Regions from separate parts of the Symbiopectobacterium purcellii genome, predicted to be linked through region 3. Evidence: predicted binding sites of a transcription regulator. Region 3 holds the regulator's gene; each other region holds the start of a gene.
What was found. Region 3 encodes PurR, which represses purine synthesis genes. Its sites were predicted from a motif close to CANGCAAACGTTTGCNTG; they were not measured.
Positions count from the first base shown of each region.

Region 1: a site for PurR is predicted at 1,913-1,930, ahead of glyA (serine hydroxymethyltransferase). Genes of this name have one in related genera too.
Region 2: a site for PurR is predicted at 1,297-1,314, ahead of K6K13_RS20950 (nucleobase:cation symporter-2 family protein). Genes of this name have one in related genera too.
Region 4: a site for PurR is predicted at 2,773-2,790, ahead of purE (5-(carboxyamino)imidazole ribonucleotide mutase). Genes of this name have one in related genera too.

Region 1 covers NZ_CP081864.1:3,274,560-3,282,634, reverse strand. The annotation lists gene paeY (pectin acetylesterase PaeY) at 1-193, opposite strand, end outside; gene hmpA (NO-inducible flavohemoprotein) at 527-1,717, opposite strand; gene glyA (serine hydroxymethyltransferase) at 2,043-3,296, shown strand; gene K6K13_RS15385 (autotransporter outer membrane beta-barrel domain-containing protein) at 3,611-5,839, shown strand; gene K6K13_RS15380 (autotransporter outer membrane beta-barrel domain-containing protein) at 5,760-6,503, shown strand; gene K6K13_RS15375 (tetratricopeptide repeat protein) at 6,578-8,075, shown strand, end outside.
Region 2 covers NZ_CP081864.1:4,510,416-4,518,490, forward strand. The annotation lists gene recG (ATP-dependent DNA helicase RecG) at 1-1,097, shown strand, start outside; gene K6K13_RS20950 (nucleobase:cation symporter-2 family protein) at 1,368-2,780, shown strand; gene K6K13_RS20955 (AsmA family protein) at 2,923-4,617, shown strand; partial or broken gene fabY (fatty acid biosynthesis protein FabY) at 4,629-5,570, opposite strand; gene dtd (D-aminoacyl-tRNA deacylase) at 5,642-6,079, opposite strand; gene yihX (glucose-1-phosphatase) at 6,148-6,786, opposite strand; gene K6K13_RS20975 (LysR family transcriptional regulator) at 6,977-7,888, opposite strand; gene K6K13_RS20980 (MFS transporter) at 8,018-8,075, shown strand, end outside.
Region 3 covers NZ_CP081864.1:1,912,769-1,920,843, reverse strand. The annotation lists gene slyA (transcriptional regulator SlyA) at 1-49, opposite strand, end outside; gene K6K13_RS08995 (DUF1289 domain-containing protein) at 279-527, opposite strand; gene gloA (lactoylglutathione lyase) at 856-1,263, shown strand; gene rnt (ribonuclease T) at 1,455-2,105, shown strand; gene K6K13_RS08980 (Grx4 family monothiol glutaredoxin) at 2,217-2,573, opposite strand; gene K6K13_RS08975 (C40 family peptidase) at 2,983-3,894, shown strand; gene cydH (cytochrome bd-I oxidase subunit CydH) at 3,969-4,229, opposite strand; gene purR (HTH-type transcriptional repressor PurR) at 4,452-5,477, shown strand; gene cfa (cyclopropane fatty acyl phospholipid synthase) at 6,184-7,335, shown strand; gene K6K13_RS08955 (riboflavin synthase subunit alpha) at 7,403-8,053, opposite strand.
Region 4 covers NZ_CP081864.1:3,146,882-3,154,956, reverse strand. The annotation lists gene K6K13_RS14855 (HAAAP family serine/threonine permease) at 1-590, opposite strand, end outside; gene purK (5-(carboxyamino)imidazole ribonucleotide synthase) at 1,095-2,159, opposite strand; gene purE (5-(carboxyamino)imidazole ribonucleotide mutase) at 2,156-2,665, opposite strand; gene K6K13_RS14840 (UDP-2,3-diacylglucosamine diphosphatase) at 2,990-3,712, opposite strand; gene ppiB (peptidylprolyl isomerase B) at 3,723-4,217, opposite strand; gene K6K13_RS14830 (DoxX family protein) at 4,559-4,981, shown strand; gene cysS (cysteine--tRNA ligase) at 5,204-6,589, shown strand; gene ybcJ (ribosome-associated protein YbcJ) at 6,680-6,892, opposite strand; gene folD (bifunctional methylenetetrahydrofolate dehydrogenase/methenyltetrahydrofolate cyclohydrolase FolD) at 6,977-7,840, opposite strand; gene K6K13_RS14810 (sensor domain-containing diguanylate cyclase) at 7,956-8,075, opposite strand, start outside.

The DNA.
Region 1 (8,075 bases), 1.4 Mb from region 3:
CGCGCACAATAATGGTGGCAGGCAGGCGCGCATCGCGGTGTGCAACGATACCTTCGAGCGTGGTGTGTTCTCCCAACACCGTGGCGGGCAGCGTTTCGCTAGCCGGTGCGGCATTCTTTTGTGCATGGGCATAGCCCACGGAGGCGCTAATCAGCAGCGCGAGCGTAATGCGGTGAGAAAATCGTGTAGACATGGTCAGATACATCCCTTGTAGCAAAAAGTAGTAAAAAAGACGACTTCGTTTTGGTGGTGTGCAACAGGCTTGCCGCAGTGCTAATGATTCTTACACAAACTCCTTGTCAGTTCGGCCAAAAAAGTGGGATGCAGACAGGCCGCGGAGCAAATCAAGAAGCTAAAACTGCGTTTTTTTAAAATGAAGCGTTATTTTAATTATGGCGTGGCGGATTTTTGTGATCGATACCGTTTTTTATCATCAGCGTATCGGGTGGGAGCATAAATTTGTGATCGTGGATAAGATTACCGCGCGTGCGTTTGCCCGCGCGGTAGCGGCTTGCGTGTCAGTGCATCACACGACTTTATGGGGGCCAAAGCATTCGTAATGTAACTGTGAGGGCGCAATGCCCACGGCGAGGAGTTGCTGCGCGACGAATTGCATAAAGGCCACCGGACCGCACAGATAAAAGTGCATGCAGGAATTGGTCAGGCGGTACGCCAGTTTGTCCAACAGCATGACGCCTTGATAGTGAAAATCTTCACCGGGGCGATCGTTTTTACCGGGTTGGCGATACCAGACGTAACGCGTCAATGTGGGCCATTGCTGGTTAATTTGCGCCAGCTCATCACCAAACGCATGCACATCGCCGTTGTCAGCGGCGTGCAACCACAGGATATCCGCCTCATGCGTCTGCTCTTTTAACTGGTGCAGCATACTGAGTAACGGTGTTTGCCCTACGCCCGCAGAGATAAGCGTGACTGGCGTGGTAGGGGAGGCCGATAAACAGAAATCTCCGTGGGGCGCTGCCAGTGAAATAATATCGCCTTCCTGTGCAATGTCATGAAGATAGCTGGAAACGGTTCCCTGCTGCTCGCGTTTGACTGCAATACGGTAAGTGCGACCATTGGGGGCGTGCGTCAGGGAATATTGGCGAATCTCCTGATGAGTGAGACTGTTGTGGCGGATGTAGACTGCCAAATACTGGCCGGGTTTAAAATCCACCACCGGTTTGCCATCGACAGGTTCCAGCGTGAAACTGGCGATCAGCGCACTCTGCGCCTGCTTGTTCACGATGCGAAAGGGGCGAGTACCTTCCCAACCGCCGGGCTGGTTAGTCGCATCCTGATAAATGGCGCGTTCACGCTGAATAAAAACCTCAGCCAATACGCCATATGCTTTGCCCCAGGCCGCCAATATCTCCTCGCCGGGGCTAAACAATTCGTCCAGCGTGGCCAGCAGATGCTTGCCAACGATGCCATATTGCGCCGGCAGGATCGAGAAGCTGGTATGTTTCTGTGCGATACGCTCTACCGCAGGCAGTAGTGACGAGAGGTTATCAATGTTGGCCGCATAGGCGCAGATAGCGTTGAATAAGGCTTCTCGCTGATCGCCATTGCGCTGATTACTCATGTTGAAGATGTCTTTCAGTTCAGGATTGTGGCTGAACATGCGCTGATAAAAATGGGCGGTCAGTGCCGGGCCGGTTTTTGTCAGCAAGGGCAGGGTTGATTTTACGGTAGCGATGGTTTTTGCGTCTAGCATGGTGACTCCAAGTGGCTTTATAAGATGTATTTTTAATGCATCTTATTCGAGCGTTGTCGCGTTGTAAATCCCTGCTTGGTGTTGGTGTTTATTGTGTCGATGGACACACAAAATGAAGAAAGTGCAGGATGCAGATGAAGAAAACTCCCTTGCCAGCGTACGAAGTCATTAGGCCGCTAAGCCTTGTGCTGCTTGGAGCTAATCGTTTGCGTAAAAACCTCTGTCAAGCCCTATCATGCAAGGGGATAAACGGTTTACACTATAGGCCAATACCCGTTGCGGGCATTTTTACTGTACATATAGTTAGCTGAGTCAGGAGATGCGGATGTTAAAGCGTGAAATGAACATTGCCGATTACGATGCCGAACTGTGGCACGCGATGCAGCAAGAAGTGGTGCGTCAGGAAGAGCATATTGAACTGATAGCGTCAGAAAACTACACCAGCCCACGTGTTATGCAGGCTCAAGGGTCTCAGTTAACCAACAAATATGCCGAAGGATATCCCGGCAAACGTTACTACGGCGGCTGTGAATACGTTGACATCGTAGAGCAACTGGCGATTGACCGCGCTAAAGCGCTGTTCGGTGCTGACTATGCTAACGTGCAACCGCACTCCGGTTCTCAGGCCAACTTTGCCGTGTATACCGCACTGCTGCAACCGGGTGATACCATCCTGGGGATGAACCTGGCTCACGGCGGCCACCTGACCCACGGCTCTCCGGTTAACCTGTCTGGCAAACTGTATAAAGTGATTCCTTACGGCATCGATGAAAGCGGTAAAATCGATTACCAAGAAATGGCTGAACTGGCACAAACCCACAAACCGAAAATGATCGTAGGCGGCTTCTCTGCTTACTCTGGCGTGGTTGACTGGGCGAAAATGCGTGAAATTGCTGACAGCATTGGTGCTTATCTGTTTGTGGATATGGCGCACGTTGCGGGTCTGGTCGCGGCTGATGTTTACCCTAACCCGGTTCCCCATGCGCATATCGTCACCACCACGACCCATAAAACGCTGGCGGGTCCGCGCGGCGGCCTGATTCTGGCCAAGGGCGGTGATGAAGATCTGTATAAAAAACTGAACTCGGCTGTCTTCCCTGGCGGTCAGGGTGGCCCGTTGATGCACGTTATCGCCGGTAAAGCGGTCGCACTGAAAGAAGCGATGGAACCTGAGTTCAAAGTTTACCAGCAGCAAGTAGCGAAGAATGCCAAGGCCATGGTTGAGGTGTTCCTGACGCGCGGTTTCAACGTGGTTTCCGGTGGCACCAGTAACCACTTGTTCCTGCTCGATCTGGTCAGCAAAGACCTGACCGGTAAAGAAGCCGATGCCGCTCTGGGTCGCGCTAACATTACCGTTAACAAAAACAGTGTGCCGAACGATCCGAAGAGCCCGTTTGTGACTTCCGGTATCCGTATCGGTACGCCAGCGGCAACCCGTCGTGGCTTCAAGGAAGCAGAAGTGCGTGAGCTGGCAGGCTGGATCTGTGACGTATTGGATAACATCAATGACGAAGCGACCATTGAACGCGTGAAACAAAAAGTCCTCGCTATTTGCGAGCGTTTCCCGGTTTATGCCTGATCGCCAGTAACCTGTAAGTTAACGCCAGCCTTTGGGCTGGCGTTTTTTTTACCGCTTTTCCTCACTATCTTCGCGTAACCCTCTGATATCCAAGCCCGTGCGCGCTCAGCGCAAGAATCAGAATATGAAAGTTTTCTCCCACGCCCCGTCTACCCTTTGAGACAGTTCTTATCGCAAACGCGTTTTTTCCATGAAGGTTGCTTCTAATTAATAACGGTAAATCATTTTTATTCATCGTTATTAATTAAAAGGCTATCGATATCAGAGGATTGATTAAATATCAATTAGTTATATTATTTTGGGAGAAGTGCCGGATGAGGTCTTCGTCATTCAAAGTCAAACCGTTGGTGGTGGCAGTAAGTGCCGTACTAGGTGTTCTTTCTACTTACCCATCCTCCGCTGCATCGATAGATGTTTCCACCAGCCAAGGTGGTCTGAGCATTACAACAGCACAGGATTATCTGAGCATCACCAATACCGGTACCCTCACCGGAACCGATTTTGGCATTACCAATACGTCGACCATTGGCTCGCTCAGCAATGCTGGTGTTATCACAGGCAATGATGGGATTTACAACACCGGGTCGATCGGTCCGATAACCAACTCCGGTTTAATTTCTGCCAGCGACAATACCGGCCTTTGGAGTGATGCGGGTAACATTGATTCGCTGTTTAACACCGGTACCATCTCGGGACATAAGGGTGTTTACCTCGAGAACAACAGCTTTCTGGGTGAATTCAACAACTCGGGATATATCGAGGGTGATGAAGATACGGCCGTTTTAATCAGCGCCAGTAACCTGTGTTCTTTCGAGAACTCCGGTGAGATCAGTGGTGACCAAGGCGTGGTGCTGGAAAAGGATTCCATGCTGTATGAACTGGTTAACTCGGGTACGATTTCCTCTGATAACGATGCCGCTCTCCTGCTCAACAGTTCCAGTATCTATTCCATTAGTAACACCGGATTGATTACCGGTGATGCGGGCATTGTTCTGGATAATGATGCCAACGTATCGTCATTAATCAACGGCGGCACCATCGATGCAGGCTTAGGTATTGGCGTGTTTGGTGAAAATGTCGAACAGGTCAGTTCGATAGGCTCGATTTCCAACACCGGCCTTATTGATGCTGATGACGGTCTGATTGTGGCGGGTGGTGGGTATGTCGGCACCTTCTTCAACTCGGGTACCCTGAGTGCCAACCTGGGCATCGGTGCATTTGGTAATCCAGAAAATGCCGTCAGTACGATCGCCGCGATTAATAACAGCGGGCTGATTGACGCCGAGGATGGTCTGGTGGTGGAAGGCGGCTCCTATGTTGGGACATTCTTCAACTCTGGCTCTATCGATACCAATATCGCTATGGGTATTTATAACGGCGGTACCCTTGGATCGCTCAGTAATGAAGGCATTATCGGCGGTGAGTTAGCCGCGCTTTCCATTGATGGCGGAAGTATCGGGTCGATTTATAATGATGGGGTTATTGCAGGAAATATCTACTCCACCAGCGGCCTGACCTTCTTTGGTGGCAAAGATGAAGACGTCGGTACGTTGACTGGCTATGAAAAAGGCAGTATCGGCACCATTTCCATTGCAGCCGGCGACCTGACTTTTGTCACGGGCAGCACAGTGCTTAATGACAATGTCATTCTGGGGGAAGGCCAACTGGTGAACGGCTCCGCTCAGCTGATGGTCAACAATGTGCTCACGATCGACGGCGACTATCAACAGGGCTGTGGTGCCAGCCTGCTGTTTGGCGTCAATAACTACCTTGCCACCAACGGTGACATTAACTCCTACAACGGGTATGGCCGCCTGGTCGTATCAGGCAGTGCCAATATCACCAGCGGATCTAACGTGGGGCTAATGGGCAACGGCCAATATGCGTTTGCTCAAGGGCAGCGCTACGTGGTGATTCGGGCAAACAGCGAGGGTACGGATTACAACGCCGACAAGCTGGATTACTGGGCTGAGGATTACACCGGGTTGCTGACGGGCAATACGGTTACGCACGGTAATACCAGCGATCTGGTGGTGACGCTCGGTGATTGCAATGGCGATTACAAGCCGATCGGATATGCCACGACGTCAAATGCCGTCTCTGCGTTGAATGGCCTGTTTAACTATGGCGGCACGGAGTCGTCACTGCTCAATCTGTTTAACGCCGGTGCTGCGGTAGGCAATACGGCAGAAGCCAACCGTGCGGGGGCGCAACTGAGCCCGGCGGCGATCGCTTCTGCCTCGGCACAGGCGGCAGCACTGCCCGCCATGTCAGTCCTGGACGTATTGGCGCAGCGCGGTGAAGCCATCCGTCTGGCAGGTGCAGGCAGCGGTATTTCGACCGGGGAAAATGATGACGGTCCGGTAGCCTGGGGACAGGGCTTTGGCGGTAAGGTCAACCGCGGTCAGCAAGGGGATATCGCGGGTTACGACGGACACTTTGTTGGCGTGATGTTAGGGGGCGATGGTGAGGTCAACGATAATTGGCGTCTGGGGGGGGTTAGGCAGCTACACCACCACCATGGTGAACAGCAGCGGCGATAATCTGGGCAGTTCGGCCCATGTCAAATCTTACGGCGTGTTTGGCTATGCCAACTATGAGGGTGACCCTTGGTACGTCAACTTGACGACTGGCGGGATCTTCCACCATTACGGTACCAAGCGTCAGCTTGATTTCACCGGATTTAACGGTAATACCACGGCCACATTCAAAGGCAACCAGTTCATTGCCTCCGGTCTGGTGGGGTATCCGCTCTCGATGGGAACCCTGCGGACGCGACTGACACCGATCGCTGCCTTAACCTACAGCAAACTGGGGCAGGACGGTTACACCGAAGCGGGTGGCAACGGTGCGGGATTGCGGGTTGACGATACCATGGTGACCTCGCTCAAAAGTGACCTGGCGTTGAAGTTGGATCACCGCTTCAAAATGTCAGACGGTGAAATCCAGCCATTTATCCAGGGTGGATGGCGTCACGAATACCATGATGATGTGCTGCAATCGGTAGCCAGTTTCTCTGCCGACAGCACCGGTGCGAGTTCCTTTGTGGCACGCGGTTCGAAACCGATTGTGGATACTGGCGTGTTCTCTGCGGGGGGTTCTCTCGTGGGCTCGCGTGACCTCAGCGTGACGATAAAATATACCGGCGAAGCGGCCCGACACTATCAAAGTCACACCGGTAATCTGCAACTGCGCTGGCAGTTCTGATTCCCCTGCGCCAGCGGTGTAGTCATGCTGCTGGCGCATTGTTTCAGTTGATTCGCTGGCATCAGGGAGATTTTGTGCTTAATCCGACTCATCCAGTGGCACCGCTTACCGTAGAAACGGCACTGCGGCGCGCGTATGCACACTGGCGGGCTGGTCAAGCGGCGCAGGCAGAGCAACTCTGTCTGCGCATTTTGCGTGTCGTCCCTCAGCAACCGGGGGCCATGCATCTGCTCGGCGTTATGGCCCATGCCTATGGTTTTCAGGAACGCGCGGTGACCTACTTAGAGGCGGCGACCCGCTCGCCCCAAGCACCTGCGCTGTTTCACAGCAATCTGGCAGAAATGTATCGCCAAAAGGGGCAGTTAAAAGACGCTGAGCAGTCGGCGCGCAAGGCCGTCGCTGCCGATCCACAACTGATGGATGCGTGGAACAACCTGGGTATCATCGCGCAAGAGTGTGGCAAGCTGACTTTCAGCGAATCCTGTCTGCGTAAGGTGCTGGCTGATCGCCCCGTCAATCCACACGCCCACAATAATCTGGCGAACACACTGCGCCGTTTAGGGCAGAGTCAGCAAGCATTGCATCATTACCAGCAGGCGCTGATGCGCGACCCTCAGTTTGTTCAAGCCTGCATCAACCAATCGTCGCTGTTGCGCGAACTCGGCCATCTAGATCGCGCTGCCGAGTTAGCGGAGCGGGCGATAGCCCTCGATCCACGCTGCGCAGAAGCCTATCTTAACCTTGCCGATCTGGCGAGAGTACGCCAACGGCCGCAAGAGGCTAGCCGCTGGCTGGATGCATTACGCGCCTTTGCACCGGACAGGGTTAACGCGCAGGGCGCGACGTCCGGCACGGCGCTGTCCGTCGAGGTGATTGCTGCCTGTCATCAGCAAGTGCTCTCTCTTTCTGCCGAAGGTCGCCATGCCGAGGTGGAAGCCTTGCTGACGCAAACGCTGGCTAACGGCAACGGGCCGCCGACGCTGTGGCATCTGCTGGCGCGGGCGCTGCGCGCTCAGTTAAAAATGGAACCCGCGTTGCGCATTATGGCCATGTTGGTGCGGGTTCGACCCGGTGAGATGACAGCACGTTTCGATCTAGCTTCACTGCTGTTAGTCACTGGCGATTTTACCCACGGCTGGCGTGAATACCGTTTTCGCTACCAGATGGAGCACACGGCTAAAGTGTGCCGTCATGTGCAGAAACCGCGTTGGGAGGGGCAGACGCTGGCGGGTAAACGCTTGCTGATTCATGATGAACAGGGCTTCGGCGATACCTTTCAATTTTTACGTCTGGTGCAAACGGCGCGTGAACGCAGCGGCGCGCGCATTATTTTGCAAGTGAACAGCGATTGTCTGGCACTGGCACGCCGCTGTGCCGGCTGGGATGAGATCGTTGTGCGTGGAAGTTTACCCCCGCCCTTTGATTATCATTGTGAACTGATGAGCCTGCCGATGGCGCTGGGTCTGCAACTGGCGGATTTGCCCGGTACGGTGCCTTATTTGTTTGCCGATCCCCTGCGCGTCGAGTTCTGGCAACAGCGTCTGGCACATTTACCGCGTCCGTTAGTGGGGC
Region 2 (8,075 bases), 2.3 Mb from region 3:
TCGCGGAACAACACGTCATCAACTTTCGTCATTGGTTTGAGCCCCTTGGCATTGAGGTCGGCTGGCTGGCTGGCAAGCAAAAGGGCAAAGCCCGCGTTGCGCAACAAGAGGCCATCGCCAATGGTCAGGTCAGTATGATCGTGGGCACGCACGCTATTTTTCAGCAACAGGTGCAATTTAGTGGGTTAGCGCTGGTGATTATTGATGAACAGCACCGCTTCGGTGTACATCAACGGTTAGCGCTGTGGGAAAAAGGGGTGGAACAAGGCTTCCATCCTCACCAGTTAATCATGACGGCAACACCGATACCACGCACGCTGGCAATGACGGCCTATGCCGATCTGGACACGTCAGTCATCGATGAGCTGCCGCCAGGCAGAACGCCGGTAACCACGGTCGCCATCCCCGATTCTCGTCGTGAGGATATTATCACCCGCGTCGATCGTGCCTGCCGGGAAGAAGGACGACAGGCCTACTGGGTCTGCACGCTGATTGAAGAGTCCGACCTGCTGGAAGCAAAAGCGGCTGAAGCCACCTGCGAAGGGCTGAAAGTCGCGCTGCCAGATCTGCGCATCGGATTGGTACATGGCCGGATGAAAGCACAAGAGAAGCAGGCGGTGATGCAGGCATTCAAACAGGGCGAACTGCAACTGCTGGTGGCGACCACGGTTATCGAAGTGGGCGTAGATGTGCCCAATGCCAGCCTGATGATCGTCGAAAACCCAGAGCGGCTGGGCTTGGCACAACTGCACCAGTTGCGCGGTCGCGTCGGACGCGGTGCCATCGCGTCTCACTGCGTGTTGCTTTATAAGACGCCGCTGAGTAAAACGGCGCAGCAGCGCTTGCAGGTGATGCGCGACAGCAACGACGGTTTTGTTATTGCGCAACGGGATTTAGAGATTCGCGGTCCCGGCGAACTGCTGGGAACGCGACAAACCGGCAGCGCCGAATTTAAAGTGGCGGATTTACTGCGCGATCAGGCACTGATCCCCGAAGTACAGCGCGTAGCGCGCCATCTTCATGCCCATTATCCCGAACATGCCAAAGCGCTGATTGAACGCTGGTTACCGGAGCGGGTGCGCTATACCAATGCCTAACGCCATAGGCGAGGCGCAGAAAAGGGGCGCGGATAGCCCTTGTCGCACTGCATGTGTATGTAAAGCCCTCCACCTTCGCGAAACGTTAAATTGCGCGTTACCACGATAAAATAATCGATGTTTTTTCACACATTGATAACGCGGCATTCAAAAAATCCCGACCGTCATCCGGCATAACACAAGATTGTTTTGTAATCGCTCCGCAAACGATTGCTTTTGCAAAGCAGATCATTAAAATGCCCTCTTTGCCGTTTCAGGACGCCCTTGATCATGACTACCACCACCACGGAACTGCCCCAAACGGAGACGCCAACCGCTGCGCCCCGTAACAGTGAACTGATTTATCGTCTGGAAGACAGACCGCCGTTAGCGCAAACGTTGTTTGCCGCCAGCCAGCATCTTCTGGCTATGTTTGTGGCGGTGATTACCCCAGCCCTGTTGATCTGCCAGGCACTCGGTTTGCCCGCGCAGGATACCCAACACATCATCAGCATGTCGCTGTTCGCTTCCGGCCTGGCGTCCATTCTGCAAATTAAAACCTGGGGTCCGGTAGGATCGGGATTGCTTTCTATTCAGGGCACCAGCTTTAACTTTGTCACCCCGTTAATCATGGGTGGTCTGGCGCTGAAAAATGGCGGTGCCGATGTGCCCACCATGATGGCCGCACTGTTCGGAACCCTGATGGTGGCCTCTTTCACTGAAATCATCCTTTCCCGCTTCCTGCATCTGGCGCGCCGCATCATCACGCCGCTGGTCTCCGGCGTGGTCGTGATGATCATCGGTCTGTCGCTGATTCAGGTGGGATTAACATCAATCGGCGGCGGCTTCGCCGCCATGAACGATCACACCTTCGGCGCCCCTAAAAATCTGGCACTGGCCGCTATCGTACTGCTAGTCATCATCCTGCTGAACCGCCAACGCAACCCCTATCTGCGCGTCGCCTCTCTGGTGATTGCTATGGCGGTCGGGTACTTTGCCGCCTGGGCGATGGGGATGCTGCCGCAAGACACCTCGGCCACACACACCTCGGCGATCATGATCCCGACACCGCTCTATTACGGCCTCGGCTTCGACTGGAACCTGTTAATCCCGTTGATGCTGGTGTTTATGGTGACCTCACTGGAAACCATCGGTGATATCACCGCCACCTCCGACGTTTCCGAGCAGCCGGTTAGCGGCCCGCTGTACATGAAACGCCTGAAAGGCGGCGTGTTGGCTAACGGTATGAACTCCTGCCTGTCCGCCATCTTCAACACCTTCCCTAACTCCTGCTTCGGCCAGAACAACGGCGTTATTCAGCTGACCGGCGTCGCCAGCCGCTACGTGGGTTTTGTGGTAGCACTGATGCTGATCGTACTGGGCCTGTTCCCGGCAGTCAGCGGCTTTGTGCAGCACATTCCTGAACCAGTACTGGGCGGCGCAACCATCGTGATGTTCGGCACCATTGCAGCCTCTGGCGTGCGCATTGTTTCACGCGAGCCGCTTAATCGCCGCGCCATCATGATCATTGCGCTGTCGCTGGCTGTCGGCCTGGGCGTCTCACAGCAGCCGTTGATTCTGCAATTCGCGCCGGATTGGCTGAAAACCCTGCTTTCCTCCGGCATTGCCGCAGGGGGGATTACCGCGATTGTTCTGAATCTTGTCTTCCCGCAGAAGAAAAATAAAACCAGGCAGAGGCAATAGCGTCTAACTTGGGTATGATAAAACGGCCAGTGTGGAAACACTGGCCGTTTTTTATTGTCTGTAACCACGGTTAAGTATTGAGACGCAGGAAGAATTGCGGCATAACACAAGTGCTCACGATGACAAGGCATGGACTGATACGATGAAATTTCTCGGGAAACTACTGCTCACCTTGCTGTTGCTAGCCCTGTTGGCATTGGTCATCGTTTACGTTGTGTTGCAAACCCACTGGGCCGCCAGCCGCGTCACTTCTTGGGTGAATGACAATACTGACTACCAGCTAACGCTCGGAAAAATAGAGCATAACTGGTCAGAAGCCGACCATATCGTGTTTAACGATGTCACCTTTGGCGTCAAAGGGCAGCCGTTGACCCTTGCGGCACGTAAAATGTCCTTTGGTGTAAGCGCACGGCAGCTGACAGAACCGAGCCACTTTGCCAGTCTTGAACTGGAAGGCGGTACCTTGAATCTGCTGCCTGGCAGCAACATTGCCGTTCCGTTCATGGCCGATGTGCTGCAATTGCGCACCATGGCGCTCCAATCGCAAGACGGTGATTGGTCGCTGAACGGGCAGCAAATTAACGGTGGCATCACCCCCTGGCAGCCAGAGCAGGGGCATCTGCTCGGTACGCAAGGTAATTTTCAACTCAGCGCGCGCTCGCTGCGCCTCAATGAGGTCCCCGCCAGTCAGGTACTGATTCAGGGGGAAATCAACAATAACCAACTTACGTTAACCAACTTTGGTGCAGACGTTGCGGGCGGTCAGTTAACCGGTAATGCGCGACGTGCAGAAGATGGCAGTTGGCAGGTGGATAGCCTGCGACTGAGTAACGTGCGTTTACAAACCACGAAATCGCTGGAAGATTTCTGGCAGCCCGTGGCTGAACTGCCTTCGGTAGCCGTTTCGCGCTTTGATATGGTGGATGCCCGCATTGAAGGGCCCGGCTGGGCGTTTAGCGATCTCGACGTCACCCTGCAAAATATTACGTTCCGCCAGCACAGTTGGGAAAGCGACGACGGCACGCTGTCGTTTAATGCCAGCGACATCGTCAACGGTAGCATGCACCTGATTGATCCTATTGTTAACCTTGCCGTTTCGCCGCAAGGAGTGGCCATCAAACAGTTTACTACCCGCTGGGAAGGTGGTTTGATGCGCACCGATGGCATGTGGACGCGCGATAACCACCGTCTGACTTTGAATGAAGTCGTGGTCGCAGGGATGGAGTATACCCTGCCCACGGATTGGCGTGAGCGCTGGCAGAAGACATTACCGGACTGGCTCAGCGATGTTGAGGTGAAGAAGTTCCGCGCTAACCGTAACCTGCTCATCGATATCAACCCTGATTTTCCGTTCCAGCTCACCGCGCTGGATGGCTACGGCAATAATCTTTTGCTGGCGCGTCAGCACCAGTGGGGCGTTTGGCAGGGTACGCTGAATCTTAACGCCAGCGATGCCACCTTCAACAAACTCGATGTGCGCCGTCCTTCTCTCGCGCTAAACGCGAGTGATGCGCAAATAGCCATTACCGAACTGAGTGCGTTTACGCAACGTGGTCTGCTTGAGGCGCAAGCCACGATTGAGCAGCAACCTGGTCGGGCGTTCACGCTGTCATTAAACGGACGTTCAGTGCCGATGGATACCCTGACACACTGGGGCTGGCAAGGGTCTGAGGCCCTGCCCAGCGCCGACAGCAATCTGCAACTGCGTTTAACGGGAAATCTGGCCGCCAACACGCCGCTGAAACCGACGCTGAGCGGTCTGTTACAGGGGACCACCAGCGATGGCACCGGCGTAAGGCAGCAGATTCAACACGGTGAAGTCAGCACCGCGCATTAATGGCCGTACCGCTACCCCGCTTCCGAGCCGCCTTGTTCCAAGGGATCGGCAGGCTGCGCGGGTAGCACGATATACACCCCTTCAAACACCGCGCCGGATTTATCATCGCCAAACAGCTCGACGTTCAGTTGCACACGCGCTTTAAGTCCGCGCGCCAGACGCGTCAGGTTGCCGCTCAACGAGCCTAAATCAGCCACTGCACTGGGGCGACCGGTGATCGGCGAGCTGTAACGAATATGCGCATCGGCCAGAATAATGGTGCCCCCCAGATGTCGTTCACGCAGTAATAGCCAAATCAGCCCCCATCCGGTCAGCGTCGCCAATGAAAACAGGCTACCGGCAAACAGCGTATGGTGCGAATTCTGATTACCCGTTTCCGGCATGGTGGTAATAAATTTTTGCCCGGTATATTGGTTGATTCGCACACCCATTTTTTCACTGAGCGGGATATGCTCATGCCAGGCTTGCTGCAACTGCGCACACCAATCAGGGCGATGCAAGATATCATCTAGAGAGGCAATGGGTTTGGTCATCAGATAATGACGCACAGGCGTCGTTTGCGGTGCGCTGATCTCTCCTTGAAGGGAAAAACCCAGCTTGGTAAAAAACGGCACAGCATCTTCACGCGCACCGCATACCACGCGCTTTACCCCTTCCTGACGCGCGACGGATTCCAGCGTCATCGCCACCAGCGTGCCCAACCCTTTGCACCGAACGCTTGGATGCACCGCCATAAAGCGGATAGCGGCTTCGTTATCGGCATTAATGGAGAGGCGTCCAATCGCCACCAACCGCCCTTGTTAATCCACCACGGTCTGGTGATGCGCCAGCGCGTCATAGGCATCCCGCTCTGAACCTAACGGCTGGTGTAATGGCTTACGCAGCATCTCCCAACGGAACTGATAGTAGGCGTCCATCTGTTCAGCGGTTTCAGGCACTCTCAGGTGATACATTCCCTCCCCCTCCTTCCGATTGGCTGTACTGCGCATCGGTGACAATGGGCGCGCTGACGCGCATGGCATTGTCACACCTGAAGCCAGAACGTGACTGGCCCATCGTTAACCAACGCAACCTGCATATCAGCCGCAAAGCGGCCGGTTTCCACGTGGGTGCCGCGTTCACGACACTGGGCGGCAAAATACTGATACAGCCGATCCGCCTCGGCAGGTTCCGCACCGCGGGAAAAACTGGGGCGCATGCCTTTTTGCGTATCCGCCGCCAGCGTAAACTGCGATACCACCAACACACTGCCTCCGGTCTGCTGCACGTTAAGGTTCATCTTGCCCTGCTCATCGCTGAAAATACGATAGCCGAGCACGCGCTCACACAGGCGCGCCGCCTTACGTTCATCATCCCCTTGTTCGACGCCTAACAGCACCAGCAATCCGCCTGCAATCTCCCCAACGATGGCATTGTCCACCGTCACACTGGCGCGGGTAACACGCTGAATTAACGCAATCATAAACGACAACCACTCCTGAACCGCTGTTCTTTTAATCGATTTTTTAGCAAAAATGCCAACCGTTTTTATCACAGCTTACCCGCGTTAGCGACGGTAATGTGTGCAGGAGAAACCGGGTGTTCGGCAAAAAATTGTGGCACCGTATCGCGATCGGTCACCAAAACGCTGTGGATCCCCAGCGCTTGCGCGGCGGCAATATTCTGTTCGTTATCATCGAAAAATACCGTTTGCGCCGGCGTTGCCTGCTCTTGCGTCAGCACATACTGATAAACTCTCGCCTCCGGTTTGCGCATCCCAATATCCTGTGACAAATAGAGACGATCGGCAGCCTCGGCCACGTCTGGAAACAGAGCGGGCCAATGCGCACAGTGCAGGCGATTGGTGTTGGATAAAATAACGGCGCGATGCCCTTGCTGGCGCAGTTGCTGCATCACATCCAGTACTTCAGGACGCAGCGCAACAAAAATAGCCTGCCAGCCCGCCGTAAACTGCTCGTAGCTCAGCAGCATGCCCATTTCCTGGCTCAGTCGGGCACCAAATTCTTCATCACTGATCTCGCCCCGCTCATGCAGTTCAAAGGCTTCATCCATGGTAAAGCGCTCTTTCAGCGTGGCTAGTGGCACACCACTCAGCTTACTCCACACTCCCAACACGCGGTTGAAATCGATATCAATGACAACGTTACCCAAATCAAAGATATAAAGCATTTCGCCCTCCAGACGTCATGGTTGTTTTTTCACTGTAGCGGGAAAAATGACGGCTGAATAGGGAAGAACATAACTAAAACGTATACGAAATACTCACGGCGGGCAGTAAGGGGATAGCGATGACCAACCAAAAACGGCAACCCTGCATGGCGCTATTGAACAGGCCTGAGGAGGCCCGTTAGTCTGTGATTTACGGATGCAGCCATGGCCGCGTAGCCAGCACCTGTGCAATCCAACTGCCGAACGCCCGCGTTTTAGCGGGAACCAGTCGCGCGGAGGGATGCACCAGATAGATAGCCTCGTCGTTTTCCACGGGATAGTCGGGTAGCACAGGCACCAATCGACCGCTGCACAGTTCCGGTCCCGCTAGCCAGTCGGAGACCATCGCGATACCTAAACCAGAGACAGCAGCCTGTACAAGGCTACTTGCGTCATCCGTCACCAACGGCCCGGCTATCCGCACCGTCGTTATTTTATCGCCATCACACAGCGTCCAAAGGGGATGCGAGGCCAGACGAGAGAATCCCAGGCAGGCGTGTTGACCAAGATCAACCGGCCGAGCAGGCGCACCGTGCTTGTGCAAATAGGCTGGTGATGCACAGAGCATACGCCGCGAGGGTGCTAACCTGCGAGCCACTAACCGGCTATCAGCCAAGGTTCCGATGCGAACAGCCGCATCAAAGGACTCCGCCACCAGATCGACATAGCGGTCTTCCAACGCGGTTTCTACGAAAAGATCGGGATAGGTAGCGAGGAACGCCGGAAGCCTGGGAGTGATCCACATCCGACCAAAGGAGGCGGGCAAGGCGATGCGCAGCGTGCCGCGCACACTCACCGCCGCCGCGGCCGTGTCCTGCTCGATATCCCGCAAAACCTGCAGAGCACCGCGCATGCGTTGGTAAAAGCGCTCACCGGCTTCCGTCAATGCCAGTCGCCGCGTAGTGCGTTCCATAAGACGCACGCCCAGGCGCTTTTCCAATGCCGTAACGCGCCGCGAAAGGATGGAGCCATCTCTGCCCAATGCCTGACTAGCCGCAGTGAAACCACCATGCTCAACGGCAGCAACAAAGGCCGTAATCTGCTCAAACTCGGTTCCGTTCATATATGCATTTTTTGCAGAGGTAATGTTCTTTTACATCATATTATCAGATAAAAACGAATCAATTAAGCTGTGAGGAAATCATTACGTCTTCAGCCTGATGCCCAGACTGGAGGACACATTGGAGCAGGAATGAGCAAAACACAAATACCGGTAGCAACCGGCGACCGCTACAAGGTACTGGCGGCGA
Region 3 (8,075 bases):
GCCACACCCGAACCAATCTGGCCAAATCAGAACCTAACGGCAATTCCATAACACCTCCTTATTATTAGCGTACTAAGTTATATCCCTGGATTGCAATCAACTCTGATTTTAAAAAAAATGAAAAAGGTGCTCTGCTTAATAATTTATCGATAAATAGCGGTAACCACGTTGCTGTTATACCAAATATATTCACCTTGAGGAAATTCTCTCAACGCGTGCAGTGGAAAAGATTGTTCTCTCTACATTATGCAACATAAGTTATTAGAGCCCACAGCACACTACTCATCGTTGAATAATGAGGGCTGCTGCCACTCGCTATTCAGTGTCGCTTTTTCCGAACGAACCATCCGTTTCTCGCGATGCCTGCAAAGCCTTAGCACGTCCTGTTTTTGCGTATCGCTCATTTCCCCCCAGGAGAAACGCTCACTGCGACTGCGAAAGCAACCCAGACAATAACCGCGCGCATCCGTTTGGCACACGCCACGACAGGGGTTGGGAACAGCAAAAAGCTCAAGTTGTTCAGGCACTGCACCTCCGCTATCCATCACGTTCATTGAAGCGTTACAGGGCGACAATGGCAAGCTTTAGGTGTAGAGCGGCGCTGGTTGTAAACGATACTCAGTATTATATATTGTAGCGCCGAAGATTTCTCTAGCGACACTATTTATTTGGCTTGTTATTAATATACCGCAAAGCTATGGCATAAATGTGATTGCCGTCTACTGTGGCACCTTAAGTGTGCCTTCTACATCAAGGGTTTGGACTCAACCTCGTTACAACGGTATACTTTGTAACGAGCCTTTGCGCTGTCGCCCCGGTGATGGCGGTCAACCACAGTAGTCAATCGAGGATATTATGCGCTTACTTCATACCATGTTGCGTGTTGGGGACTTACAACGCTCAATCGATTTTTACACCAAGGTACTGGGGATGCGTTTGCTGCGAACCAGTGAAAACACCGAATACAAATACACGCTCGCCTTCGTCGGTTATACCGAAGAGAGCGAAGGGGCCGTCATTGAACTGACGTACAACTGGGGCGTTGATAAATACGATTTGGGTAATGCTTACGGGCACATCGCACTGGCGGTTGAAGATGTTGCCGCAACCTGCGAGCGTATTCGTCAGGCAGGCGAAAAAGTGACGCGCGAAGCTGGCCCAGTTAAGGGCGGCACCACGATCATTGCCTTTATCGAAGATCCCGATGGTTACAAGATTGAGCTGATCGAAAAAGCGCAATCAGGAAACGGGCTCGGCAACTGATTGTCAGACGATGCTCTGCGGCGGCTTCTGCCCGCCGCTTTTTTGCTTTCTCTCTTCCCCTTCTCTCATATATGTCGTTCATGTCATTGCGCTCGCATTCCTTTCAAGGCGTTCAAGACATCAGGTTTACTGCATTGGTGGCAGGAATTTGCCATAATGCGCGCTGCATTTAGTAAATGATTAAAGAGAACATGGCTGATAAAAATAACCTGAACGCACTGAGTGGCCGTTTCCGCGGGTTTTACCCGGTTGTTATTGATGTTGAAACCGCAGGGTTCAACGCGCAAACTGACGCACTGCTGGAAATTGCCGCCATCACGATGAAAATGGATGATAACGGTTGGTTACAGCCCGATGAAACGTTGCATTTTCACGTCGCGCCATTCGAAGGCGCGCTGCTTGATCCCGCAGCGCTGGCGTTTACCGGCATTGATCCCCACAACCCATTGCGTGGTGCCGTCTCTGAATACGAAGCGCTGCATGAAATATTCAAAATGGTGCGTAAAGGCATTAAAGACAAAGGCTGCAATCGCGGGATTATTGTCGCCCACAACGCCAACTTTGATCACGGTTTTCTGATGGCGGCGGCAGAACGCTGCGGACTCAAGCGCAACCCGTTCCACCCCTTTGCCACCTTTGACACCGCCGCACTGAGCGGATTAGTGCTGGGACAAACCGTATTGGCGAAGGCCTGCATGACCGCTGGCATCGCCTTCGACTCCGCGCAGGCACACTCAGCGCTTTATGATACCCAGCAAACCACGGCGCTATTTTGCGAACTGGTGAATCGGTGGAAGCGACTGGGCGGTTGGCCACTGCCCCTGGAAGATCAAACAGTCTGAATTCTCCGAGTGGGGTCATCAACAAATTTGATACCCAAAAAAAGGGGACCACGGTGCTGGGTCCCCTCTTTAACCTCAAATACCGGCGGAATACCCGCCAACAGGCGCAATTTACTGCGCGCTGTCTCCATCCTGCGGTTCACGGTATTTGTCTGCGGTTTCTTTGATCAGTTGCTGCAATTCACCACGTTGATACATTTCAATGATGATGTCGCATCCGCCAACCAGCTCACCGTCAACCCACAGTTGGGGAAAGGTCGGCCAGTTAGCATATTTCGGCAGCTCAGCACGAATATCCGGGTTTTGCAAAATGTCCACATAGGCGAAGCGTTCACCGCACGCCGACAGTGCCTGTACAGCCTGGGCGGAAAAACCGCAGCTCGGCAACTTCGGTGAACCTTTCATGTACAACAAAATCGGGTTTTCTGTAATCTGGCGCTGAATTTTTTCAATCGTTGTCGTCGTCATGCTTTTTGCTTCCTCAAACGGTGTTTCTGCGAGCCATCACGCTACCCCATTCCTGTCGGAGGGATCGCTCGGCATCATTATGTAACGGAGTATTATCGCACCATTGTCGCGTATGCGCTTTGTCATCCAAGTGATTGCAAAGCGCATTTACCGTTGCGTCATTGTAGCGAGAGCGGTGATGACAAAAAAACGCCATTTTTTGTAGGGTTTTTCCTGCCACCGTTCCCCCTCAGTCCCCTCGGTGAAATATGCCGCAATAAATGATGATATTTACAGCGGGAAAACAATTATTAACGTTTTCTCATGATTCTGTTAAGCGAAAAGGTGATTTCCTGCTTTTTTCTCATGGCGTTTTCGTGAATACTGTTCGAATTGAGCGAGTTAAGGATTGTATTCGGTCTCTTTTATCATGCGCGTATTTATTACTCTGATCTTTGTTTTCTTCAGCCATCTGTTTGTTAATGTTGCTCAGGCAGCTCCGCATACCAATGCGGAAAAGAAAGCCAGCGCCAGCACGGATGACAAACACCTGAAAAAAAACCAGACCACCAAAACCGCTAAAAAGCCACAAACCCCACCGGAACCACCGAAGAAGAAGACAACGCAGGAAAAAGCTAAAACGCAGCCAGAAAAAAAGATCGTTGAGAAAAAGGCCGTTGAGAAAAAAACCAAGATAGCGCAAAGCACGAAACCGACCAAAACGACCACCACTAAAAAAAGTTCTGCTGACGTCGACATCAAGAGTATCGCGTCAAAAACCGCGTCATCCCGCTACCACAGTGCAACGCCCGCAAAACTGGTGAAGGGGCTCAAAAAAGGGGCTGATGCCACTGAAAAGAAAACGGCGGCAATAAAACCAGGCACCAAGAAAGCGGGCAAAGAGGTAGTACTCAGTGAAGCGCATAAGCGCCGTTATCAGCATGCAAAAATGACGGCAATGAACAAGCTGATGAGTCAGATCGGTAAACCTTATCAATGGGGTGGCAACTCCCCCTATACCGGTTTTGACTGTAGCGGCCTGGTCTATTATGCCTACAAGGATGTGGTGAAAATCCCTATCCCGCGCACCGCCAATGAAATGTATCACTTGCGCGATGCAGCCCCCATCAATAAGGGTGAACTGGAGATTGGCGATCTGGTGTTCTTTCGCATCAACGGTCGCGGCACCGCAGATCATGTCGGCGTTTATCTCGGCAATGGTAAGTTTATTCAGTCACCGCGAACCGGTGCCGATATCAAGATCAGTAAGTTGAGTGAAGACTACTGGCAGGAACACTACATTGGTGCACGTCGCGTGGTGACACCACAAACGATTCGGTGATCGCCAAATCGACATGTTATCGATAATAAAGACCAGGTGATGCCTATGCAGCCTGGTCTTTATTTTAATCGCGATCAGTTCAACACGGCAACAAAGCTAAATACCATGATCATGACTAACGCCCCAACCGTGGTCATTAATGACATTTTAAAATCAGTATTCATTCTATCTCCTTGAAACACAGAAACGCGTAAACGTTGCCGCCGCACCGGATGCTTCGTTGTTTCCTGCACACCAATACCGCAGCACAATGATGCTAAAAGATCATTGTTACACATTTTATAGGGAAAATCTCCGATCCCGGCTGCACTAATTAAATCAATTAACCCTTTCACTTTCGCGGTAAATCAGCCAAAATTCGCAGTTTACCGTGCGCTGCGTCGGTGTCCGAACACGTCATCTTCGATGGGATCAACACGTCCCCTTTAGGTACAAAGTACGTCGGCAGTCTCCTTCTGATATCCTGTTTATACCATCGGAAAGAGAACATTACGCAAAAGCAAACGATTAACAAACTATATACTGCCGTAACAAGTAGGTTCAGGAGTCATGTTTAGATGGCAACGATCAAAGATGTGGCAAAGCGTGCTGGCGTTTCAACAACAACCGTCTCTCACGTCATCAACAAAACACGTTTCGTCGCCGAAGAGACCAAAACGGCCGTGCGGGAAGCCATCAAGGAATTACACTACTCCCCGAGCGCAGTGGCTCGGAGCTTAAAGGTCAATCACACCAAATCCATCGGATTGCTCGCCACTTCGAGTGAAGCGCCCTACTTTGCGGAAATTATCGAAGCGGTTGAAAACAGTTGTTATGCCAAAGGCTACACCCTGATTCTGTGTAACTCGCATAATAACCTGGAAAAACAGCGTGCTTATCTTTCCATGCTGGCGCAAAAACGGGTCGATGGCCTGTTGGTGATGTGTGCGGAATACCCGCCTGAACTATTGAGCATGTTGTCCGATTACCGCAGCATTCCCATGGTGGTAATGGATTGGGGTCAGGCACACAGTGATTTTACGGACACCATTATAGATAACGCCTTCGAAGGGGGATATCTGGCTGGGCGCTATCTGATTGAGCGCGGCCACCGCGACATTGGTGCCATTCCCGGTATTCAGGAACGCAACACGGGCAGCGGACGTTATCTGGGTTTTCTCAAAGCCTTGCAGGAAGCGGATATCACAGTTCGCGATGAATGGATTGTTCAGGGGGATTTCGAGCCGGAATCCGGTTACAAAGCCATGCACCAGATTTTGGCGCAAAAACAGCGCCCGACCGCTATTTTCTGCGGCGGCGACATCATGGCTATGGGCGCTATCTGCGCGGCTGATGAATTGGGGCTACGCGTACCGCAAGATATTTCCGTGATTGGCTACGATAATGTTCGCCATGCACGTTATTTCACCCCAGCCTTAACCACGATCCACCAGCCAAAAGAGCGTTTGGGCCAATCGGCTTTTACCATGCTGCTCGATCGCATCACCAGCAAGCGCGAAGATACACAGATGATTGAGGTTCACCCAACGCTTATCGAGCGTCGCTCTGTGGGTGACGGCCCTTCCCGCGACTACCGCAGTTGATGCTCAAGACGGTTTTCTTATATACCCTAAATAATTCGAGTGACAGGAAGGCGGCAAATGAGCGACAACTCCGTCTGGAACAGATTTGAACAGCGCAAGCGCTGGCCCGAAGGGTGAATCTCAGGGATGAGATTCATTAATCCCGATGAGCTTACTCGGTTAAGTGATTCGGGTGACAAACCTGCCCGGAGCAGATTTGAACGCCGCGTGCGGCGGCCTCGTAAGCGGTGAGGCCCAGGGATGGGCCGAATAATGAGTGCAGACAACGCACCTGCAACGTGAAGTATGACGGGTATAGCACGTTGATTTGTAAATTCTTCATGACTGCATCAATCAATTTTGACTTGTCCTCTGATTGAAGCAGTCATACACTGTTTTTCATTCGGACAATATCCCTACACTTATCCTTATTATAACGAACGCACGACTGCGTATCAGGATATATGCCCCTACGTGTTACTACGTACCGGCGTTGACACTTCATTCCCTCTGGGTATCCAGAGAGTAGACGATGGATGTTATGCCCGCTGCCACTGTGCAACGGGCAAGCATAAACGGCTGCGCACGAATGCAACCGCTTACAATTTGAACAACGGGTAACTTGCCCGTGATTCGAACACGCTGTGTACAAACCGCAGCGTTCGGGTTGATGAGAGACTATCTATGCTGTTCCTTGCAGCGCTGTCTGGCAAGGTTGGGAGAAATTATGAGTTCATCATATGTAGAGGAACTGGCAGAACATAACACGTCCTGGTTCCGGATCGTACACGCGTTATTAGCTATCGCCGATATTAAAATCAATGGTTCACGCCCGTTTGATATCCGGGTACGTAACCCCGATTTCTACAAACGCGTTCTGCGTGAAGGCTCACTGGGGCTCGGGGAAAGCTATATGGACGGTTGGTGGGAGTGCGAGCGTTTAGACTGCTTTTTTCGGCGTATCTTACGTGCAGGGCTTGAGAAAAAAGCCCCCCATCACCTCAAAGACATTTTCCATATTGTCGCTGCACGCTTGATTAACCTGCAATCCCGCAAGCGGGCCTGGATCGTCGGCGAGGAGCATTACGACCTGGGCAACGATCTGTTTAGCCTGATGCTCGATACACATATGCAATATTCCTGCGGCTACTGGAAAGAGGCCACAACCCTTGAGCAGGCGCAACAGGCCAAACTGCGCATGATTTGCGAAAAGCTTCAGCTTCAGCCAGGCATGACACTGTTGGATATTGGCTGTGGCTGGGGCGGGCTTGCCGCTTATGCGGCACGCCATTATGGCGTATCGGTTTACGGCGTGACCATCTCGCGTGAGCAGCAAAAATTGGCTCAGGCACGCTGTAGCGATCTCAATGTCACCATTGAATTGCAGGATTATCGCGACCTTAACCGACATTTCGATCGCATCGTTTCTGTCGGCATGTTTGAGCATGTAGGACCGAAAAACTACGATACGTACTTTCGCGTCGTCAGCAAAAATCTCAAACCCGAAGGGTTGTTTCTACTGCATACCATTGGGGCAAACAAAACCGATTCACAGGTTGACCCCTGGATTAACAAATACATCTTCCCCAACGGCTGTCTGCCCTCCGTACGCCACATTGCCGCACGCAGTGAACCCTATCTGGTGATGGAGGATTGGCATAATTTTGGGGCCGATTACGATAAAACCTTGATGGCCTGGCACGATCGTTTTATCGCCAATTGGCCACAGTTAGCGAACCGTTACTCACCGCGTTTTAATCGTATGTTCCGTTACTACCTGAATGCATGTGCCGGGGCGTTTCGCGCGCGGAACATTCAACTGTGGCAGGTGTTGTTTAGCCCCCAAGGGATTGAAGGCGGCGTGCGTGTAGCGCGCTGATTTCAGTCAGCATAACGCCGTACAGCCAAGGGTGTACGGCATTTTTTATCGCTTTTCAGCTCAGGCGTCAGGCACTCTGCGCGGCATTTGCCGTTACGGCCTCTTGTGCCTGGCGCTGTGCCAGCACACGTTCAACCGTGTCGATCACCGCCTGAGTTTGTGGATCGATTTCAATATTGATCCGGTTTCCCAATCGCTTCTGACCGAGTGTGGTGCGTTGCAGCGTTTCGGGAATCAAATGCACGCAGAAACGGCTGCGTGTCACTTCGCCCACCGTAAGGCTGATACCATCAATCCCGATAAACCCTTTGTGCAGCACATATTTCATCTGCGATTCATCGGCCAGTCGGAACCAGATTTGGTGGTTATTTTCCGAGGTGAGAATTTTAACCACTTCAGCCGTGCACATAATGTGCCCGGACATAACATGTCCGCCGATCTCATCGCCGTATTTTGCGGCACGCTCAATATTCACCAGATCGCCCGGCGTAATATCGCCCAGGTTGGTCAGGCGCAGCGTCTCTTTCATTAAATCAAAACTGACCCGATCGCCATCAATCGCCGTCACTGTCAGGCAACAACCGTTATTGGCAATCGAGGCACCTGTCACCAGGCCGGTCAGTAATTCGGGAGGAAGTTTTACCACATGCGTGCGGAAGTTCGTTTTTTCATCGATGGACACCACCGGCGCGGTGCCTTGAACAATACCGGTAAACATACGCTTGCCTCATAATAAATCA
Region 4 (8,075 bases), 1.2 Mb from region 3:
GTGAATGAAATATTATCAAAAATCGCTAAATTCCAATGCGGAACTAAATAAAATGCCAGCAGCATCAAGACCATGACAAAAGGATAAACCAGAATGCTCATGGCTTTTACAATCATGGCTTCGCCAAAGCGAACGATAAACATCAGGCCTAGAATTAATACCAAAGACAACACTGCGCGCGGCGGAGACGGTAAATGGAGTTGGTGTGTGATAAAGCTGTCTACTGTATTGGTTATCGCTACGCTATAAACTAACAGGATAGGGTAAATAGCAAAAAAGTAGAGCAGTGTGATTAATTTCCCTGCACCGGCACCGAAATGTTCTTCAACCACTTCAGTAATATCTTCTCCCCCTTTTTTACCGGATAAAACAAATCGACACAGTGCGCGGTGTGAGTAATATGTCATCGGGAAAGCAATAATTGCCATAATTATCAATGGAATTAATCCACCAATACCGGCATTGATCGGCAGAAACAGCACGCCCGCTCCAATGGCTGTCCCGTAAAGCCCGAGCATCCAGACAGTGTCGCTTTTACGCCAACCAGATGCGGGTGCGATGATCGCACTGCTTTCTTGGATTGTGCTCATAATTGGTTCTCCTTGGTGAACACAGTTTGCAAATCGTGTCAATATTGGTAATGGCACCAATGTTGTATAAATAATAAACATCGATGCGTTTTTATAACGCAATCGCATGTTAGAGAGTCAATACTGATTGTGGCGGCATTCTATATTGAGGCGGTCAGCGAATAATATTGAGATGATCACAGAAATGAATTGACGTGTTTTAATTTTATCAAAATTCGACCATAAATAAAATATCAATGATGATACTTTACGTTATTTATTTATAAGGTCTCTTATTTGATACTTTAACTTAATTTTTATGCCAAATAATAACCAATAATACCGTTGCTAATAAATAACGTTAATTTACCCGCGATTAATAATAGCCCTAATAATCCAGATGTCACGCCAAAATAAGACCATATAAAATGTGTGTGTTTATGGGGCGCACACAAAATAGACGGGCACATTCGGGAATGCATTTCCCACCGACGTAATAGTCATACGGTGGGAAATGTACAGCGGTTAAAGCGTTGCTTGTGCCCACTGCAAGCCGGAGTGATAGGCTTCAGGTAACAGGGGGACGAGTGACTGCAACGTGTGTTGTAGCTGAGTGCGATCGCTGTGCGTCAGGTTCAGGTGGCCCACTTTACGCCCAGGCCGTACTTCTTTGTCGTACCAGTGCAGATGAACCAGCGGCAGTGCCAGCCAGGCAGAATTGACGTCAGTACCGATCAGATTGATCATGACGGATGGGGCATCAATGACCGGTTTCGGCAACGGCAGATCCAGAATGGCGCGCAGGTGCAGTTCAAACTGGCTGATGGATGCGCCATTTTGTGTCCAGTGGCCGCTGTTATGCACGCGGGGTGCTAATTCGTTGATCAGTAAACGATCGCCCACGATAAAGCACTCCATCGCCATCACACCGACGTAACCGAGCGCGTTCATGATGGCGGCCAGCATAGTTTCTGCCTGTTGCTGCATGCGCGCATCCGGCTGCGGCAGCGCAACGCTGGCTCGCAGAATGCCCTCTTCATGCAGATTGTGCGTCAGCGGATAAAACACACAGTGCCCATCCGTACTACGCGCACCTACCATCGATACTTCGCCGGAAAACGCGATGCCCTGTTCCACGATGCATTCGCCATAGCACTCTTGCGGCAGGGTCGCTGCGGTGTCATGGCGTAAGCGCCACTGACCACGACCGTCATAGCCGCCTACGCGACGTTTGACGATGGCTAACTCACCCAGTCGACTGAAGACGCCAGGCCACTCTTGCGCTGAAGCCAGCAACTGCCAGGGGGCGGTAGGCAACTGCAACGAATCCAGCAACTGTTTCTGTGTCAGACGATCGGCCAGTCTCGGAAAAATATCGCGGTTAACAAAGGCTGCGTGCTCTGCCAACTCGCGCGTCAATGCGGTTTCCGGCCAGCGTTCAATCTCGGCGGTGATGACTGCGTGATGAAACGGGACGGATTCCGGTTCTGCATCCAGCCCCACCGGGTATACGGCAATCCCCAGGGGTTCACCAGCCTGACGTAACATACGACCCAGTTGGCCGTTTCCTAATACGCAAACGGGTTTCATGCCTCCTCCCGCGGATCGGGATGCGCCAGCACCTCATCGGTTTGCTGTTGGCGCCAGTCGGCAAGGCTAACGGCCAACTCACTATCGTGCAGCGCCAGAATCTGTGCGGCGAGCAGGGCCGCATTGGCGGCCCCGGCTTTACCGATAGCCAGCGTACCGACCGGGATGCCACGCGGCATTTGCACAATGGAGTACAGGCTATCAACGCCACTTAACGCTGCACTCTGAACCGGCACACCCAGCACTGGCACCAGCGTTTTCGCTGCCAGCATACCGGGCAAGTGCGCTGCGCCGCCTGCGCCCGCAATGATCACATCAAACCCGTTTTGTGCGGCTTGCTCTGCAAAGCTAAACAGTTTGTCCGGCGTGCGGTGCGCTGAAACGACTTCGGTGTGAAAGGGAATAGCGAGTGTGGTGAGAATTTCCGCAGCAAACTGCATCGTAGCCCAGTCACTCTTTGAACCCATGACGATGGCAATTTTTGCCGGGGCAGCGTTGGATGACATGCCTGTAGTGCTCCTGTGATATGACGTATTGAGACGCATGGCTGCGTCGGCCAGAAAACAAACGGCGCTCTGGCTGGAGGGCGCAGATCATACCATGTGCGTTCGGGAAGGAAAACGGTTGCGTAGGGGCCAATCGCAGTATTATTGCCGTTATACCCGTCATACTTCAAGTTGCAGGTGCGTTGGCTTTCCTCGCTCACCCCAGTCACATACTTGAGTATGCTCCTGGGGGTTCACTGCGTTGCCGCCTTCCTGTAACTCGAATTATTTAGGGTATAATGTCATCACAGGTTTGCCACAAAAGGCATAAAAAAAACGAGGAAATCAGAAGGGAAAGGAAATCAATGCAGTATCGTCTGCAGTGACTTTTATCATCCATCCTTGCTCATGCCAGGCACCCAGCACTGCACGTTGTGCTTCGCCGCTTTGCGTCATGACCCTGTGCAGCGCCGGTCGATGAGTATGTCCATGAATCAAGGTGTTAACAGCGCACTTCCGTAAACACGCCTGTACCGCCTGCGGATTAACATCCATAATCTGCTGCGACTTATGCTGGTTTGCCTGCTGACTTGCCGCCCGCATTTTTGCCGCCACGTTGAGACGCAAACGCAAAGGTAAACGCAGGAACAGCCATTGGATGATGGGGTTGTGTACCCGGCGGCGATATTTCTGATAGGCCGCGTCGTCAATGCACAGGGTATCGCCGTGCATGATCAGGATTCGGCGTCCATAACATTCCACGACTTGCTCGGCGGGGAGCAGCGTCATGCCTGCCTGCGTGGCGAAATGCTTACCCAGCAGGAAGTCACGGTTGCCGTGAATGAAATAACAAGGGACACCGCGTTGCTGCAACTGATGCAGCGCGTCTGCGACGTTGGCATGCAGCGGTTGCGGATCGTCATCGCCGATCCAGGCATCGAACAGATCGCCCAGGATATAGAGCGCATCCGCTTGCTGGGCATCACGCGCCAGAAAACGCAGAAAACCGGCGGTGATCGCCGGTTCATGTACGTTCAGATGCAGGTCGGCAATAAACAGTGTTGCCATGCTGCTGCGATTACTCGCTGACAGTTACGTGGGTAATTACCACATCTTCTTTAGGAACGTCTTGATGCATGCCGCTGCGACCGGTTGACACGTCTTTGATCTTATCAACCACATCCATACCGTCGGTCACTTCGGCAAACACGCAATAGCCCCAGCCGTCAGCACGCTCTGAGCGGAAGTTAAGGAAATCGTTATCCACCAGGTTAATAAAGAACTGTGCGGTAGCGGAGTGCGGATCGTTGGTGCGTGCCATAGCCAGCGTGCCACGGGTGTTTTTCAGGCCGTTATTGGCCTCATTGGCGATAGGCGCTTCGGTGGATTTTTGCTGCATACCCGGTGCGAAACCGCCGCCCTGGATCATGAACCCATTGATCACACGGTGAAAGATGGTGTTGTCATAAAAGCCGTTACGGCAGTAGTTTTCGAAGTTTTCCACGGTAGCAGGCGCTTTGTCTGCAAACGTGTTAATGACGATGTCACCGAAGTTTGTATGTAATGTAATCATAATGAGTAAACCCTGATAACCAGAAGGATGAGACATCAGCTGCCAGGCAGCGCAGTCTGCACAAAGGCTGAATAACCAAGGCGCTCTTATAGCATAACTGGCTGCGTGAGTCAGTATGGCGAGGTAACTATTCGCCGGGTAAATGTGGACCGCTTGGTTAAAAAGTAACACAATGTCAATAAAATTGATAATATGTCACGCATTTGAATTATTTTATTGAATAAAAATTTTCTTGTTGTAGATCAAACATTACTTATTTGGGAGTAGGATTTGCAATCAAGTCAGATTAGTCTTAAATGATTCGTATTACTGAGTTTACTAACAATACTAACAGGTGAATAATGCTGGGCTTAATCAATCGTGTACTGGATAAACCCGATGCAGGCAAACTGCTGCTGCGTCTCGCTTTTGGCATTTTGTTGATTTTTCATGGATGGCACAAAATGGTCGATGGGGTAGGTGCCATCGCGGGGATGCTGACAAATGCGGGATTACCGACGTTTATCGCGTATGGTGTTTTTGCGGGTGAAGTCATTGCCCCTGTCTTATTGATTCTCGGCATTCTGACGCGTCCCTCTGCTTTAGTGGTTGCCGGCACCATGGTGGTTGAGCAATTCCTGGCAGCTCCGGCGGGCTTTGTTTCGTTGGCGAAAACCGGTGCCTGGGGCGCTGAGCCGACAGCGGTATTCTTCTTCGCTGCATTGGCTATCGCACTGTTGGGCAGCGGGAAATACTCCGTGATGAGTAACCCGAATTTGCGCTAACGCTTCTTCGGTTTGCGAGCAGTAATATGAGACCCGGCGCGCCATTGCCGGGTTTCTGTTTTTTTAATCCTTATCAATTATCTTCCTATTACGCAGTCTCAGTCTTGCAATAGCCCGAGGTTCAGGTTTCAATACGCTGCTTGGCTTGCTGAACCGCCTTAAGGCGTGGTTCCGTTTGCTGCACATACTCCACTTCTCCCGCGAATATCATGGAATGTTTTGATGTTAAAGATTTTTAATACGCTGAGTCGCCAAAAAGAGGAATTCAAACCCATTCATGCCGGGAACGTGGGCATGTATGTATGCGGCATTACCGTGTATGACCTGTGTCATATCGGTCACGGGCGTACTTTTGTGGCTTTCGATGTGGTTGCCAGGTATTTGCGTTATTTGGGTTACTCGCTCAACTATGTGCGCAACGTAACCGACATCGACGACAAAATCATCAAACGTGCCGCAGAGAATGGAGAAAGCTGCGAACAGCTGACCTCGCGCATGATCGCCGAAATGCACGCTGATTTTGATGCGTTAAACATTTTACGTCCCGATCTGGAGCCGCGTGCCACACACCATATCGCCGAAATTATTGAGCTGGTGGCGCAACTGATCGCGCGTAAACATGCCTATGTGGCTGACAACGGTGATGTGATGTTTTCTGTCGACAGTGCGCCGGGTTACGGCGTGCTTTCTCGCCAGGATCTGGAACAGCTGAAAGCGGGCGCACGCATCGAGATTGCGGAAGTGAAACGCAACCCGATGGATTTTGTGCTGTGGAAAATGTCCAAACCGGGCGAACCACACTGGACATCCCCGTGGGGCGAAGGGCGTCCCGGCTGGCACATCGAATGTTCCGCCATGAACTGCAAACAGCTCGGCGAGCACTTTGATATTCACGGGGGCGGTTCCGATCTGATGTTCCCGCACCATGAGAATGAAATTGCCCAGTCGACCTGCGCCCATGACGGTCCTTACGTCAACTACTGGATGCATTCCGGTATGGTGATGATCGATCGCGAGAAGATGTCTAAATCGCTCAACAACTTCTTTACCGTACGCGATGTGCTGAAATATTACGACGCCGAAACCGTACGCTACTTCCTGATGTCGGGTCATTATCGTAGTCAGTTGAATTACAGCGAAGAGAATCTGAAACAGGCGCGTGCCTCTTTAGAGCGCTTGTACACCGCGTTGCGCGGCACCGATCCGGCGGCGACGGCACAAGGTGGCGATGCGTTTGAAACACGTTTCCGCACGGCTATGGACGACGATTTTAATACGCCGGAAGCCTACTCGGTGGTGTTTGATATGGCGCGCGAGGTGAACCGTCTGAAAGCAGAAGATACGGTGGCAGCGGATGCGCTGGCCGCCGCGTTGCGCCATGTGGCGGGTATTCTGGGGCTGTTGGAACAAGACCCGGAAGCCTTCCTGCAAAGCGGTTCTCAAGCGGATGGTGATGAAGTGCAAGAGATCGAAGCCCTGATTCAGCAGCGTAATGACGCGCGTCAGGCCAAAGACTGGGCGCTGGCCGATGTAGCGCGTGCGCGCCTGACAGAGATGGGGATTGTGTTAGAAGACGGTCCGCAGGGTACTACATGGCGTCGCAAATAACGTTATTGCTAATGCTATCGTGTTAAAAAATCGCCCGCGACGGTAACCCTTCGCGGGCGATTTTTATTGGATCTGACGTCTGGCTACCGCTTAGGGCACCACATTGACCGATTGCCCGGCAAAGTTGACCCGTTGCCCGGCAATGATTTTGCAGCGTTTACGCGTTTCTACCTGATCGTCAACGGTGACGTTGCCGTCTGCAATGGCGGCTTTGGCGGCGGCACCGCTTTCACTCCAGCCGAGCAGTTTAAGCAGATCGCACAGTTCAACGTGCGGGTGTTTATCGAGATGAAAAGTTTCCATAACATCCTGCTGTAAGAAAGAAAAAGGCGCGCCTTAGCGCGCGATGTTAACGTGATATGTGTGCGTTAACCGTAATCCGTGCCGTTACGCGTTGCCGTCGTGGTACTCTTCGCAGGCTTGCAGCGTATTTTGAATCAGGGTGCCAACGGTCATAGGGCCAACACCGCCGGGCACTGGCGTTATCAGCGACGCGCGCTCTTGTGCGACGGAAAACTCCACGTCGCCCACCACTTTTCCGTTGTCCAGACGATTGATACCGACATCGATCACGATGGCACCCGGTTTGATCCAGTCGCCAGGAATAAAGCCCGGTTTGCCGACCGCTACAATCAGCAAGTCGGCCTGCTCAACGTGCTGACGCAGGTTCTTGGTAAAACGGTGAGTCACGGTGGTGGTACAACCGGCCAGCAACAGTTCCAGACTCATCGGGCGGCCAACGATATTGGAGGCACCCACCACTACGGCGTTCAAGCCAAACATGTCTACGTTGTAACGTTCCAGCAGCGTGATGATGCCACGCGGTGTGCAGGCACGCAGCAGCGGGTCGCGCTGGCACAGACGACCGACATTGTAAGGGTGGAAACCGTCCACGTCTTTATCGGGTGCGATGCGCTCTATGACTTTGGTGTTATTAATTCCTTCGGGCAGCGGCAATTGAACTAAAATACCATCAATGGTGTTGTCGGCATTCAGTTCGTCGATGAGTGCCAGCAGCGCGCTTTCCGTGGTGCTGGAAGGTAAATCATAAGAGCGAGAGACAAAGCCCACTTCGTCACACACTTTACGTTTGCTCGCGACGTAAATCTGTGAGGCGGGATTATCGCCGACTAACACAACAGCCAGTCCTGGCGCACGCTTGCCCTCGGCCAGACGCTGCTTGACGCGCGCACAAACTTCATCCTTCACTTGCTGCGCAATCGTTTTACCATCAATAATCTTTGCTGCCATCTCTCTGGAAATCCATCAAATAAAACTACGGGGGATGGCGCTATTTTGTCAGAAGCAACGCGCGCTGTCAGGCACTGTATCAATATAAATTCGTCCGCACCTGACTGCTGTTGGCCTATTCTGTCGCAATTTCAACGCGATTTCTGCCGTTGTTCTTTGCCTGATACAACGCTTTATCCGCACGAATAATCACGCTCTCCGGTGCCTGCGCCGGTGTTGTACCGACAAAAAGGTA